3 regions of the Paenibacillus rhizolycopersici genome follow, and region 2 is predicted to be linked to each of the others. Evidence: riboswitches for the same ligand, from Rfam matches in the RefSeq annotation. Region 2 holds a riboswitch; each other region holds the start of a gene.
The links. Region 2 has a riboswitch for thiamine pyrophosphate ahead of IM700_RS10485 (ECF transporter S component). Riboswitches for the same ligand answer to the same signal wherever they lie in the genome.
Positions count from the first base shown of each region.

Region 1 (4,652 bases), on a different contig from region 2:
CAGATAAGTCCGCAGCAGTTGGCGCATGCGGGCTGCCTCGATGCGACCGCTTCCGCCACCGTCGTTCATCGGGATACTCCTTGTAAGCGACGGTAAGCAAAATGGTTCGTCGGCCCATGCCCATGCCCCAGCTCAAGCCCGTGCTCGATCGCCGCTTGAATAAAGGCCCGGGCGGTCCGTACCGCGTCTAGAGCCGGTAAGCCTTTGGCTAACCCCGCTGTCAGCGCAGCCGAGAAGGTGCATCCCGTGCCATGTGTATGTGGCGTGGGAATTCGCCGTCCGACCAACTCCGTGAAGGTCGACCCGTCATAGTACAAATCAACAACCCGATCGCCGTTCTCGGTGTCGTGGCCGCCCTTGATTACGATCTGCCGCGACCCGTACGCGCAAATACGTTTGGCCGCTTCGCGGCGATCCTCCATGGTGCGGATCGACAGGCCGGACAACACCTCCGCCTCCGGGAGGTTAGGCGTAACGATGAAAGCCAGCGGCAGCAATTGCTCGCGCAGCGCTCGCACCGCTTCCGGCTGGAGCAGAGAAGCGCCACCCTTGGCAACCATTACCGGGTCGACCACCACTTGAGTCCAGCCAAAGGCACGAATCTGGGCGGCAACCGCCTCAATGATTTCCGCGCTGAACAGCATGCCGGTCTTCAGCGCATCCACCCCGAGGTCGGAACCAACCGCTTCGATTTGCTCCGCCGCCGCTTCCGGGGGCAGCGGGTAGACGTTCGTCACGCCCAGCGTGTTCTGAACCGTCACGGCAGTGATAGCCGACATGCCGTAAACGTCCAGCTCCTGGAACGTTTTGAGGTCGGCCTGGATGCCGGCCCCGCCGCCGCTGTCCGACCCGGCAACCGTCAGCACCTTGGAGATCCGGCTCATCCGACCCACCATCCGCCGGCGCCTGTCGCCTGCATTTCACGCACTGCCGCGTGGCCCTTGAGCGAATGCGGATGAAGCTTCGCCAGCTCGTCAAGGAACGCGATCTGGAAGCTGCCCGGTCCGGCGGCAGCCGTCCGCTCGGCGGCGCGGGACGCGGCGGCGCCATAGAACGCTAGCCCGGCGGTACCGGCCAGCAGCAGATCGCGCTCCACCGCGGCGAAGGCTCCCAGCACCGACGTGAGCAAGCAGCCCGTGCCGGTCACCTGGGTCAGCAGCGCGTCTCCGCCGCTGACAAACCGGCACTGCAGCCCGTCGGTGATGACGTCTTCACGGCCGGTAATCGCCACGACCGTGTTCAACGCCCGCGCGGCCCGTACCGCGAGTTCGGCCGCCTCGTCCCCCGCGGTGTCGCCGGCATCAACCCCCTTGATCTCGCGGGTTTCCCCGACGAGATGGGCGATCTCCGCCGCATTGCCGCGCAGGAGCGACACCTTTACCTCGCGCAGGATACGCAGAGCCGATTCGGTGCGGAAGGCGGTCGCCCCCGCACCGACCGGGTCAAGCAACACCGGCACGCCATGAGCGTTCGCCGACCGGCCGGCGAGGATCATCGCTTCGACCTGCTGCGTCGACAACGTGCCGATGTTCAAGACGAGGGCCCCGGCGATCTTGGCCATATCAGCCACCTCCTCGGGTGCATAAGCCATGACCGGCGAAGCGCCAAGGGCGTACAAGCCGTTTGCGGTAAAATTCGTGACGACAACATTGGTCATGTTATGCACGAGGGGTTTCGTTTTTTGCACCTTTTCCAGCACATCGGACAAATCTTTTTCCATTAAGCTCATGTTTTCAACCTCTCTTTCGATCATTTGGATGAATGCGAAATCATCGGCATCGCAACCGGCCAGTCTTCCTGCCGGTAAGCCATATCCCAAAAGAGATATTCCAACTGGCAGCTTTGCAGAAAATGATCGGCCATCCTTTGCCGCTCTTCCTCCCTGGCTGTATCCGCCCATCGGTCTAACGCATGGATAAACTTCTCCGTCACATCCCCCGAAAGACGCCCGTAAAAATCAATCCACTCATAAAACGGATGGTCCGATGTCGGCTGCACTTCTGCCAGCAGCTTTTGGCCGATCTCCAGATAGGTCCAAGGGCAGGGCAATAACACGGCATAGATCTCGCCCAAACTCCCTTCGTGGGCCACCGTCAACATATGACGGATATAATGATGCGCCGAGGGTGCAAGCGGGTACCCCTGCAACTCTTCAAAATTCACTCCGGCGGCCTGGCAAAAAATCTGATGGGGTTGAACTTCACGGTTTAAAATATACGCGATCTGTTCGTTGAACATCGCGATCTCCTCTCGGGTCCGGCTTTTGGAAATCGCGATACCGTAAATCCGCATATAGGCGTTTAAATATTCGTAATCCTGCTTAACGTAATGAATGAGCTGCTCTTTCTCCAGTTGTCCCCTTGCGATGCCTCTGACGAACGGATGATCGAATATGGCTTGATAGATCCCGTCCGCCTGACGTCGCAGCTCCTGCGTAAACCCCATCGTCTCCACCTCCCAATATATTGAACTAGGAAATCCCCTGAGAAGACGACGACAAACGACCTGTTAACAGAGCGCGCAAAAAAGCCGCTCCGTAGAGGGAGCGGCTCGATCAAGTCCTAGGCTGAGATACGACAACCTGAGCACTATTCACATGGGGGCCGACTCCACTTTCCTACGCTAGTATGAACTAGATCAGGTTCAAAGGGTCCAAGATGGTCTCTTGTCTCAGCCGTTTACGGCGCCCCTAGTGGATTTCCTATGCAATTCACCTATTACTCTACCGATCCCTGCCTGGATTGTCAATCCCGTCCAGCGAAAGATCGTTGGATCACTTGCTTCTCTCGTCTACACCATCCCCGGAATGCTGCATAGCATAACTATCAGGGAACTGTCTTGTAAACCGGTTCCTCAGGATAAGTAACCGGATCCCATCCAGCTAAGGAAGGTTAGGCCATGAATTCAGCCGGAAAAAGCAAATCCTCGTCCTCCAACAAGAAAAATGGCAAAAAGGGCGGTTTCCGGCCAAAAACCCCGGAATATACCGTAGCTGCGCTGCTTCTTTCCGGTAAACTTCGCGTGGATTCCGTCCAGTTATACCGTAACGCAACCATGTATGTCTCCCTTGTTGGCGAATACAAAACGATCAGCAGCGATGTAAACGCCGACAAATTGCTGAACTTTCTCAACGAGAATGGAGATATGACCATCAATGACATCATCAATGCCATGAAGAAAAAAGCGGACAATTCCTCCTGAACCCGCTCTTCATTTGAAAGATTCGGGTGGGAGGATCGCTCGCTTTACATCATAACCTAGATGCGGGGGTTTACTACAATGAGTGAATTTGACGGCGAAGGCTTCTCGGAACTCATCGTAATCATCATTCTGGTCGTTCTGTTCTTCTACGGTTCCAACGATATCGAAACGCTGACGGGCGCCCCGACTTCCGATTAACGTCGAAGGCGACCCACAGCGTTCTCTCGTTATTTCAACTGCAAACGAATCGTTTTGATTTCATACGGTGACATCGACAACTCAAGCTCCGCAGCTGAGGAGGATTCTCCTAAAGGCCGTTCCATCATGTCGGTTTCTTGCCAGGAAATCACCGGCATCCCGAAATGGAAGCGAACGCGGCCTCGGCCTCCCTTGTATTCATGCAAACGAACGATCAAGCCGTCGCCGTCTTCCGCTTTTTTCACGGCATCAATGACGACGTCCGCACTTCCACTCGTTTGGAGCAGTGAGAATGAAGACGAGCGCGCCTGGCCCATCGTGGCGTAAACCGGCTGATTTAGCAGCGTTGCTGCCTGTACGGTACCACCTTCGGACCAATGCCCCTCGTGAGGATACAGCGTGTACGTAAACTCATGCTCGCCGCGATCCGCTTGCGGATCCGGATAAGTCGCCGATTTCAGCAGCGACAGCCGAATCACATGGTCCTTAATGTCGTGGCCGTATTTGCAATCATTCAGCAGGCTGACCCCGTACCCGTGCTCTGACAAATCGACCCATTGATGACCGACCGTTTCAAAACGAGCAAGGTCCCAAGAGGTGTTCCAATGCGTCGGTCGCTTGACGTTTCCGAATTGGATATCGTAAGTAGCTTCCGTAGCCCGTACGTCAACTGGAAAAGCGACCTTCAGCAGTTGCTGACGCTCCTGCCAATCAACTTGAGTCTGGAAGTCAATCCGCCGGTTGTTGCCATACAGAATCATCTCTTGGCGGATCGTCGAGTTCATATAAGTCCAAGTAAAGCTAACGACGGCGCGCAGCGAACCCGTCAAGACTTTACAGTCCTGTAGCTGTTCGACCTCGCGTTGTTTCTCCTGGTAGAACACATCGATGTCCCAAGCCTCAAACATTTTCGGCTTATCTTCGAACACCTGAAGTACGTTCCCCCGTTCGCCCGGCGCCAGCACTTCGCGGCCGGCTTCCCGATCAAAGATCGAGATTAGCTGCCCGCCATCATTCCACTCGATGTTATAAATCGGGGTTTCGATTCCGTTTGGCCGTGTTTTAAAAGGTTCATCTGGTGTGAGATCAACCTGTTCGTCCTTGCTGCGTTCAATCGTCACAAAGCCAAGCGGCGGCACGTTCTCTACTTGCACCCACACCGTCTTTCCGTCGAATTCGGATTTCAGCTCTACCCCGCCTGCTTGAACCCACTTTGCTCCCTCAGCTTGCCCCTCCAAAGCAACCAAGCCGGT
Region 1 is NZ_JADCNN020000005.1:81,193-85,844, forward strand. It holds gene thiE (thiamine phosphate synthase) at 1-69, opposite strand, end outside; gene thiD (bifunctional hydroxymethylpyrimidine kinase/phosphomethylpyrimidine kinase) at 66-884, opposite strand; gene thiM (hydroxyethylthiazole kinase) at 881-1,729, opposite strand; gene tenA (thiaminase II) at 1,750-2,445, opposite strand; TPP riboswitch at 2,598-2,701, opposite strand; gene IM700_RS07430 (hypothetical protein) at 2,899-3,201, shown strand; gene IM700_RS07435 (alpha-mannosidase) at 3,429-4,652, opposite strand, start outside.
Region 1: another riboswitch for thiamine pyrophosphate. It lies ahead of tenA (thiaminase II); the one in region 2 lies ahead of IM700_RS10485 (ECF transporter S component).

Region 2 (4,652 bases):
AAGCAGACCGATCAGGCTAAGCAGCAACGAGCTCTTCCCTGCACCATTGGGTCCCGTGACCGCGATCCAATCGCCGGGATACACGGCAGCTTGCCCGACTTCAATGACCGGACGTCCTTGCCGAAATCCGCGAAAATCCTTCAACTCCACCATGACGGGCCCATTCGCCTCCCGGACATTCTCCGTCGGCTCAAGCAAGCGACGGCCGCCTTCCGAGGCCAAGTATTCCTCCCACACGCCAGGATACCAAATCCCAAACTCCACAAGAGCGGAACGATACGTGTCAAACACCACCTCCGGTGCGCCTTCGCCGAGTACCCGTCCGTCCGGTCCGAATAACACGACCCGGTCAACAAGTCCTTGCGCCGTCAATTCTTCGATCCGATGCTCCACGATCATTAAGGTCCGCCCCTCGGCTACCTTGGCGATCGCTTGCCAGATTTGCTCGCGCCCCAGCGGGTCCAGCAGGGCGGAAGGCTCGTCGAGCAGCAGCACCTCCGGATCGCCCAACAGGATCGAAGCGAGCGCTAATCGCTGTTTCATCCCCTGGGACAGCGAATCGATCGACACGTGGAGCTCGGGCAAATCGAGGCCCACCTCAGCCAAGGCGGCTTCCATCCGCGCGGACATCTCGGGCTGCGGTATGCCGAGGTTTTCCAGGGCAAAGGCTAGCTCCTCGTCAACATAAGGCATACAGAATTGGGTCTCGGGGTCCTGAAACAGGAAGCGCCACGATGTCGGGAGCTGCTGCGCGGACGTCCGCATCGGGATTTCCACCAAGTCCGGGATGATGCCGGACAAGACCTGAAGCAGCGTCGATTTCCCGCATCCGCTGGGGCCCAATAGCAGCACATGTTCTCCGCGCACAACCGAGAAATCCAAATCCTTGAACACGAAATCGGCTTCACCGGGGAACTTCAACCGCAGCCCCTGCACCTCTGCGGCCGCCATGTCCTTCCGCATCAGTCGTTCAGCGCCGCGTAGTCCTTCGGATCAACCGGCCGCAGCAGGGTGGTGACTCCTGTCGCTTCTACGGCTTTTACCACGGCGTAAGCGAAGTAACCGCAGATCAGCGCAGAGCTGACCGCGCGCATGGCATATTTGGCAGTCAAGAGCCAAGGCTCATAATCCTGCACGTAGCCATAGAAGAAATCCGGAATCACCGATCCAACAGCGGCCCCAATTCCGGCCAGCGCTGCGACGGAGCCGGAGAACTTCCGGTATCGGAACGCGGCGAATACCAGTTCCGCTCCCAAGCCTTGCAGCACGCTGTATAGAACGAGCTGAATGCCCCATTCGCTGCCGAACAGAATCTCCACATGGGCCGCCGCAATCTCGGCAATCAACGCTACCCCCGGTTTACGAATCAGCAGGAATACCAGTGTTGCGGCCAGGAACCACATCCCGTACACCAGTTCATCCGCCTGGAAGAACAGGGGCGAGAACAAATTGTACACCGAACTCCAGAAGTGGTACACCACGCCAAGCACAAGCGAGACCAACACCGTTACCAACAAGTCGCTTAGCTTCAAACCGCGGCCCATTTTTTTCTGAATAACCTCCGACATTTCCATCTCTCCTCTTGATTCCTCAATTTAAATTCCCATCGCATACGTAAAAAAACCGCCTGAATAAGCTCAGACGGTGGTCAGGTCACGAGGTGCGTAAAAAACGCAAGACATCCCGGACGATCGATTCTCTACGCTGGCATTATCCAGATCAGATTAACGGTCCGCGGCGCCATATGCCGCTATCTCAGCCTGATTTGCTCAAGCCCCCGTATCCCTATGCGATTGTTATTAACATACACCAACCTAGCCTCGGCATCAAGCATCAATTTGTACAAATTTGTCATCCGGGGTTACAGGCCGCTGTATTGATTTCGGCCCTGTTCTGTGTCAAGATTAGCGGAAGTGGCAACGAATTCATCAAACCAACGCAGCACTAACGGACAGACTAGGAGGATGCTATTTGGCCGCGAAATGGATGAAATGGATGACGGAACTCTCCTCCCGAAAATGGCTATCCCGATGGATGGGCAAGTTCTCCCATTCGGGCTTGAGCCGGGCGATGATTCCTTTTTTCGCCAAATCCTACGGCATTCCGCTCCATGAAGCGGAGAAGGAGCTTCGGGAATACCGGACACTGAATGAGTTCTTCACCCGAAAATTAAAACCAGGCATGCGCCCGCTGCACGCGGAGCCAGGGACGATGATCAGTCCGGTGGACGCCCTAATTACCTTTATGGGCGAGGTCCAAACCGGCACGATTCTGAACGTCAAAGGACAGGATTACACACTTGACGAGCTGCTGTCGCGCTCCCCCCGCGTAGAAACGTACAAACACGGTTATGCCCTTGTCCTTTATCTTAGTCCTACTGATTATCACCGAATTCATGCGCCCGTGACCGGGAAAAAGTTGGAAAGCGAGCATGTGAAGGGCCGGGTCTACCCCGTGAACGACTTCGGCATGCGCCACATGAAGAAGGTCTTATGCCGGAATGAACGCCTGATTACTTATATTTCCCACAGTTGCGGAGAGATCGCCCTCATCAAAGTGGGAGCCATGAACGTCAGCAGCATCCAATACACGGACCCCTCGGCCAAAAGCTGGGAACAAGGCGACGATCTTGCTTACTTTGAATTTGGATCCACTGTCGTCCTTCTCACCCAGAATGGAACCTTCACCCCTCTGCCCGGTCTCGAGCCCGGTCGGAAGGTAAGGATGGGTGAAGCGCTAGGCCACTTCAAACCCGCAGGAAAATGCTAATGGCTTGCTGAAGCCGCCGGTTTCTCTCCCGGCGGCTTTTCTCCGTTATTGCACCGTGATGCTGCCGATGGATGTCTCTAACGCGACCAGCGGCCCTCCGCCGCCCCTCTCACTGCTTCCTTCCGGCACCCCATGAATTGCCCCAAGTTCGCTTCTCGTTTCCAGATCGCAGGCTACTGATGGATCCAGCGTCGCTGTGATGCTGCCGACATCGGCTCTAGCCTGTAACCGGCTGCCGGAGTCCATCGCGAGAATACCTAGATTCAAGCTGCCGGTTGCCGTAGTGATCGAGGATTCGCCCGACAAACGGGCGTCTTCGACCTTGATTGACCCGACATCGCCAGTCAGCCGATACGTTCCCGTCAGCCCGCTCGCCGTGATTTCGCCGACATTGTTCGTAACTTCGAACTCTTGGATCCCGGCAGGGACCTCTACGACATAATCGATGCGGAATTCGGTAAAATGCAGCTCCTTCTGAGCCCAATCCCACAGGTTTTGATCGGATTTACCCTTGGCGTGTACGCGCACCTGGGCAACGTTCCCCTGAGGGATGACCGAAACCTCACTCTGTTCGAACAACCGATCCAGCTTTTCCGAGCGTGCGGGCAGGTCAGCTGCCTGGATGGTCGCTCTCACCACGATTTGATCGGAAGTACCCTTCTTTATCTCGAGACGACCCACGGCATTCTCCAACTGCAATTTACCGGTGGTGCCGATTTCCCCTGTCGTCGAAAGCTCGTGTGAGCGTCCCGTAAACGTCAGATCGTCCTTCCACTCCCCGGCGGCCAACGCCACCGACTGCTGTACGGATGCCGCAGTATCGCTGAGCGATTGACTCACCGAATCGACGGTGTTTCCCACCGTCTGCTCCCATTGCTGCTGCAGCGTTTGTTTCTCGGCCGGGCCGCAGCCAGCGGCTAGGGCCAACAGCACGGCCGATGCCGCTAACCACGCGATTTTGGATGTAGGTTTCATGAAATAGGTTTCCTCCTTAAATTTCCACCTATCCTGAATTATACCGAGTTGATCCGGAACAACCACAGGCGTGGGACCGGTTCGCTTCCTAGACTTTGGTCAAGGAAAGTTCAGCTTTACGTACGCAGTTAAGCAAAAAGCCGCCGAAGCTTAAGCTCGGCGGTGAACGGAAACGGAATTCGTAAGTGTTGGGTTGTTGGGCATATCCCGACTAACGAATTTCCGATGGGCTTTTTCCCGTATATTGTTTGAACTGACGGCTGAAGAAAAAGATGTCCCGGTAACCCAACGCGTCGGCAACCTCGGTTACATTCATGCCGGCATGCAGCAGCAGATGCTGTGCCCGGTCGATTCTGGACTTGATAATGTAGGACTGTACCGACATCCCGATGATTTCCTTAAACTTGATGGAGAAATACCGCGGGGACAAGCCTGCCCGAGCGGCTAAATCCTGCACCTTGTGCGGCAACCCCGGGTGCTGCAAGACGTAATTGGCCACCTCATGGATGACTTCATGCAACTGGTTGCTGACCTTCTTCTCCATCGGCACCTGGCGTTCTTCACGCAGCAAATGGATCAACAGCTGCTTGAGAATCAGCTGCGCCTCTTCTTCGGCAGCATACGCCTTCATTAAGAATAAACGGACGTAGCGAGACAGCATGTATTCGAAATCCAACGTATCCTCCAGCACACGATAAGAGCCTGGGACTTCCATCACGGACTCATGGACGTCGAAATGGATATACGTCAGCACCAGCGGACGCTGCGGATTATGCGTGGCACTCGTATGATCCCCTTTGCGAAACAGAAAACAACTGCCTTTGCTGACCGGAATAGGCTGGTCGTTCAGGACAACCGTACCTTCTCCACTCCAAACATAGAACAGGTCGTAGTTCTGCAGCGGCTTC
Region 2 is NZ_JADCNN020000007.1:217,415-222,066, reverse strand. It holds gene IM700_RS10490 (ABC transporter ATP-binding protein) at 1-963, opposite strand, end outside; gene IM700_RS10485 (ECF transporter S component) at 963-1,568, opposite strand; TPP riboswitch at 1,680-1,791, opposite strand; gene asd (archaetidylserine decarboxylase) at 1,972-2,769, shown strand; gene IM700_RS10475 (hypothetical protein) at 2,815-3,744, opposite strand; gene IM700_RS10470 (helix-turn-helix domain-containing protein) at 3,956-4,652, opposite strand, start outside.

Region 3 (4,652 bases), on a different contig from region 2:
GCCGCAGCCGGATGGGCCGATCATCGACACGAATTCGCCGGCAGGCACCCGTAGCGAGATATTGCGCAGTACGGGGACTTCCCGTCGCCGGTCGCGAAATGTTTTATGGATCTGCCGGACCTCGAGCGCCGGTACGGCCAGATCCCATATCGTTGATTTTTCACTCATAACCGAGCCACCCTTTCTGTAAGCTGCGTTAACTCCGGTCGTTCGACGGTTTATAGCGGACAAGCCATTTTTCCAAAAGAGCAACGCAGGCGAACATCGCCAGGCTGATCGCTACGATGATCGCGATGGCGACGAAGATTTTGTCTGTGCGGAACGACGCTTTTTGCAGCATCATATAATAGCCGATTCCTTTGTCCGCACCGATCCATTCGGCGATGACCGCACCCATGACGCTGTAAGTTGCGGCGATTTTAACCCCGGACATGATCGAGGGGATCGCGTAGGGCACCTCCAGCTTGCGGAAGATATCCGCCTTGGACGCACCGATCATCCGCATATAATCCAGCATCGCGCGATCCGTGCGGCTCAGTCCGTCCATGGTCGCCACCGCAACGGGGAAGAAGCAGACGAGCGTAATGACGATGATCTTCGGTAGGATCCCGAACCCAAACCAAATCATGAGCAGCGGGGCCAGCGCGATGGTCGGCACGTTTTGGCTCAAGATGATCAACGGATACAACGACGCCTTAAGAAACGGGACATAATGGAGGACAAACGCCATCAACAAGCCCACGAGCGTTCCAATGGCAAAACCAATCAGCATCAGCCGCAGTGTTGCCAGCGTGTGTTCCCCTAAACTGGCCGCACCTGCGGCCGCTTCACGCCCGATATCGACCGGGCTGGGGAGGATCCATTTTTCGATGTGAAACCAGGCGGTGGCGCCCTGCCAAATCAGCAAAAACAGCATGACCGCCACAAGGGGCGGCCAGATGCTGTGCCAAAGGCTGCGGAGATTCATGGCCGATATTTTTCAATCAGCTTATCCATGCTGACGCCTTTGGGGTTATACGAGATTTTGATTTGCGAAATGATGCCTGTACTGCCAAACTCGATGACAGCCTCATTCATTTTCTTTACGATGGCCAGCAACTCGTCGAGTTCCCCCTCCATGGTGGTCTCCAGAGGATTGACCTGATATTTCACCCCGGAAGCCTGAATCACTTCAATGGCCCGGTCTACGTACGGAATCACATCTTCGCCATTTGGCGTTTTTGGAATGATTTGAATGCTTAAAAGTGCGTTTGGCATCGATTTGTTCATCCTTTCGAAAATGGAAATTGGTTGAAAGCATAATTTCAGGGAGTTATTCGCCCGGCAAGAACGCATTCGTGAAAGCGGCATCGACCTCAAGCGGTTTCTCCAGCAAGCCGCGCTCATGCATCCAATCAGAGTAGTTCTGCCATACTTCTTTCTTCTGTTCGCCCCAGCGCGGAGCGTCGTCCTTGTATTTCGGGCTCAGCCATTTTTGACTGGCAACTACCAGGTCCTTGTCGAGTTCCGGTACAGCCTTGAGCAAAATTTGCGCCGACTCCTCAGGGTGGGCGATTGCATAATCATAACCTTTGGACACCGCTCGCATAAACGCCTTCACGAGCTCCGGGTCGTCCTTGATCGTCTTCTCGTTGGTGACAAGCACCGGCGTATAATAGTCAAGCTGTTCGGAGAAGTCCTTAACGTAAAGCATATCCAGCGGTTCACCCCGCAGTTCGGCTTCGATGCCGGTCCATGCGTAGAAGATCCAGGCGAAGTCGATATCCCGCTTCACGGCCGTAAAATAATCGGCATCCCCGATGTTGAGGAACTTTACCTTGCCGACATCGGCGCCCTGCAGGTCCATAATGGATTTAATGACCGCTTCTTCCACAGGAGACCCCCATCCGCCGTAGGCTTTGCCCTCAAAATCCTTAGGTGTCTTGATATTCTTGGCAACAGGTGCAGCAAAGCCGGATGTATTATGCTGAATGATTGCGGCGATGGATACAAGCGGGACGCCTTGGAGCCGGCTTTGGGTGACGTTCTCTTGTACGCTGACGCCAAACGGGACCTCCCCGGAGGCAACCATCGCCTCAGCGCCGCCGGAGCCGGGAAGGAGGATATCCACATTCAGCCCTTCCTCGGCGAAATACCCTTGGTCCTTAGCGACGTAAAGGCCGGTATGATTGGTGTTAGGGCTCCAGTCGAGCACAACCTTGACGCTGCGCAGCTCTTCGCCGGTCGCCTGGTTAGGCGCGGCATTCTCGGCATTTTGCCCGCCTTGGTTTCCTGCAGCAGCCTTGCCCGCGCTATTTCCGTTGGCTCCGCCGCAGGCAGACAGAATTAGCAGCATACAGCCGAGGAACAGCGCCAGCACGGTGCGTAGTTGAACTTTCACGACACATTCTCTCCTTCGATTGTTTAAATTTCCGCAGCTTTGTTCTTGGTATAACCCTGGAAATGCGACCTTAAGCGCAATCCAAATTTCGGATACAAAAAAACGTCCCGGATCCGGGACGCGATAGGCAATGGAAATGAAATGAATAACGAGTTCATATCCATATAGTATAGCTCCCTACGCTGGCATTATCCAGATCAGGTTAAAGGGTCAGTATCTTTGAGGGATACACTCTCAGCCGGCCAATTCCAGCACCCCTGAACAGTATGACTGCAGATTACAACTGTCATTATAGTTTTCGCTTGCCGCATTTGTCCAGTCTTTCCGAACAGGTTTGCAAAAATAGGGGATTTGCTTTTTATCTGGCAAAAGGATATAATAAGTTCATCTCGTGTTTTAGAAAGAAGATCATTCACCCATTGAAAAGAGTGTCACTATTTAAAACCTGGAACTTTTTTCAATGTGTGAATTTTTTTTATACAAGTGGTGCATGTTCATAAGGGTCAGCCCTTTTGAGCGACTTCTGTTAAAAAAATGAATCATGTTAATCTTTAAACAGGAGGTATTCCCCTATGGAAACCGGAACAGTAAAATGGTTTAACGCTGAGAAAGGTTTTGGCTTCATCGAAGTGGAAGGCGGAAATGACGTATTCGTTCATTTCAGCGCGATCACTGGCGAAGGCTTCAAAACCCTCGACGAAGGCCAACGCGTACAATTCAACGTGGTTCAAGGCAACCGCGGCCCTCAAGCCGAAAACGTTGTAAAACTGTAAGCTAGCCAGAAACTGCTCTTAATGCGTTCTCGCATTGAGGGCAGTTTTTCTACTCAAAGATCATTCATGAGGTTAACATTCGGAAACCTCGCTTCTGATGGTACATATAGCACTATGACGAACCACATCTATGCACCCGGTTAGAACGCTCACCTTGAAGGAGGGGAATTATGAACTACCGTAAAAAAACGTTAGAAGAAATTCCTGAGGAAAATACACCGGTATGGACCTGCACGAGCGACGATTGCAATGGATGGATGCGTGACAACTTCACGTTTGAACATAGTCCGGCTTGTCCGCTTTGCTCGTCTGAGATGGTCATGGGAACGCGCATGCTTCCCCAACTGAGTAATCCAAGCTCCGATCAAAGATCGTCGGCCAAGAAGGCATAGACGAGGACGCCGCCGGAATCGGTGGACGCTGACAGCAGCCACAGCCGTATTCGCATTAAAGCGAATACGGCTGTTTTTGTTTTTTTTGGGTATGCAAAAATGAAATATCCATAAAAGGATTGCATCTATATTAAAAATTTAATATGTTTGAACTACTACAATGTTTGACATCCAGAAGGGAGAACCCCCGCATCGATGCACGGTAATTATAAGGTTGCTTCTCAAGTCTTCGATATTCCTTCCAGCAGCAAGCAAAGGAAGCTGGCCATTCTCATCGGTGTTCTGATTATCTCCGTGTCGCTCGTGGCTTTGCCATTTGGGATGACAGCGCTTCCCGCCACAGAAACCTTTCTCTCCGCCGCGATCGGCTGGCTGATTTTTGGGGATATGCTAACGGCCTTCATCATCTACAGCCAATATCGGGCCTCCGGTCTTCCGGCGTTGCTCGTGTTGTCCTGCACCTATTTATATAGTGGATTGATGACGTTTTTGCATATATTAACTTTTCCCGATCTCTTTGGCGGGTTGGGGGAGATGATAGGGGCCGGGGGGCAAACCGCGGGCTGGCTATGGGTATTTTGGCATAGCGGATTTTCCTTTGGTATCTTGTTATACGCTTGGGTGAATCGAAAGTGGTCCAAGCCATTAAGCTCAAAAGAGATGATTTTCAATTACGGTACAGCCGGTATCACATTGACGTTGTTGAGCGTATTTGCCGTGTTTGAGCTCACCGCTTTAGGCGATCGCTGGCTGCCTGACATCATTCAAGAGAACGATTACCGCAAACTAAACACCTCAGGGATCGGACCCGTCTTGTGGATTTTGAATTTCTTTGCCCTGATGGCGGTATGGAGAAGAATCAAAGGATGGTCGATGTTGCACTTATGGTTGGCGGTGGCGATGCTTGCCTTACTGATGGACGTGACGCTGACGCTGTTTGCCGGCATGCGCTTTACTCTGGGGTGGTATGTAGCCAAAATCAATTCGGTTATCGCTTCGACAGTCGTGATTTGTGCAGTGGTAAATGAAGTGAATCGACTATTTATCCGGTTATCGGAGCAGCATCGCCAGTTGATGGAATCCGGCTTGCAGCTCGAGCATGCGAAC
Region 3 is NZ_JADCNN020000002.1:82,813-87,464, reverse strand. It holds gene IM700_RS02725 (ABC transporter ATP-binding protein) at 1-168, opposite strand, end outside; gene IM700_RS02720 (ABC transporter permease) at 197-967, opposite strand; gene IM700_RS02715 (MTH1187 family thiamine-binding protein) at 964-1,257, opposite strand; gene IM700_RS02710 (ABC transporter substrate-binding protein) at 1,313-2,380, opposite strand; TPP riboswitch at 2,537-2,649, opposite strand; gene IM700_RS02705 (cold-shock protein) at 2,953-3,153, shown strand; gene IM700_RS02700 (cold-shock protein) at 3,324-3,545, shown strand; gene IM700_RS02695 (sensor domain-containing diguanylate cyclase) at 3,741-4,652, shown strand, end outside.
Region 3: another riboswitch for thiamine pyrophosphate. It lies ahead of IM700_RS02710 (ABC transporter substrate-binding protein); the one in region 2 lies ahead of IM700_RS10485 (ECF transporter S component).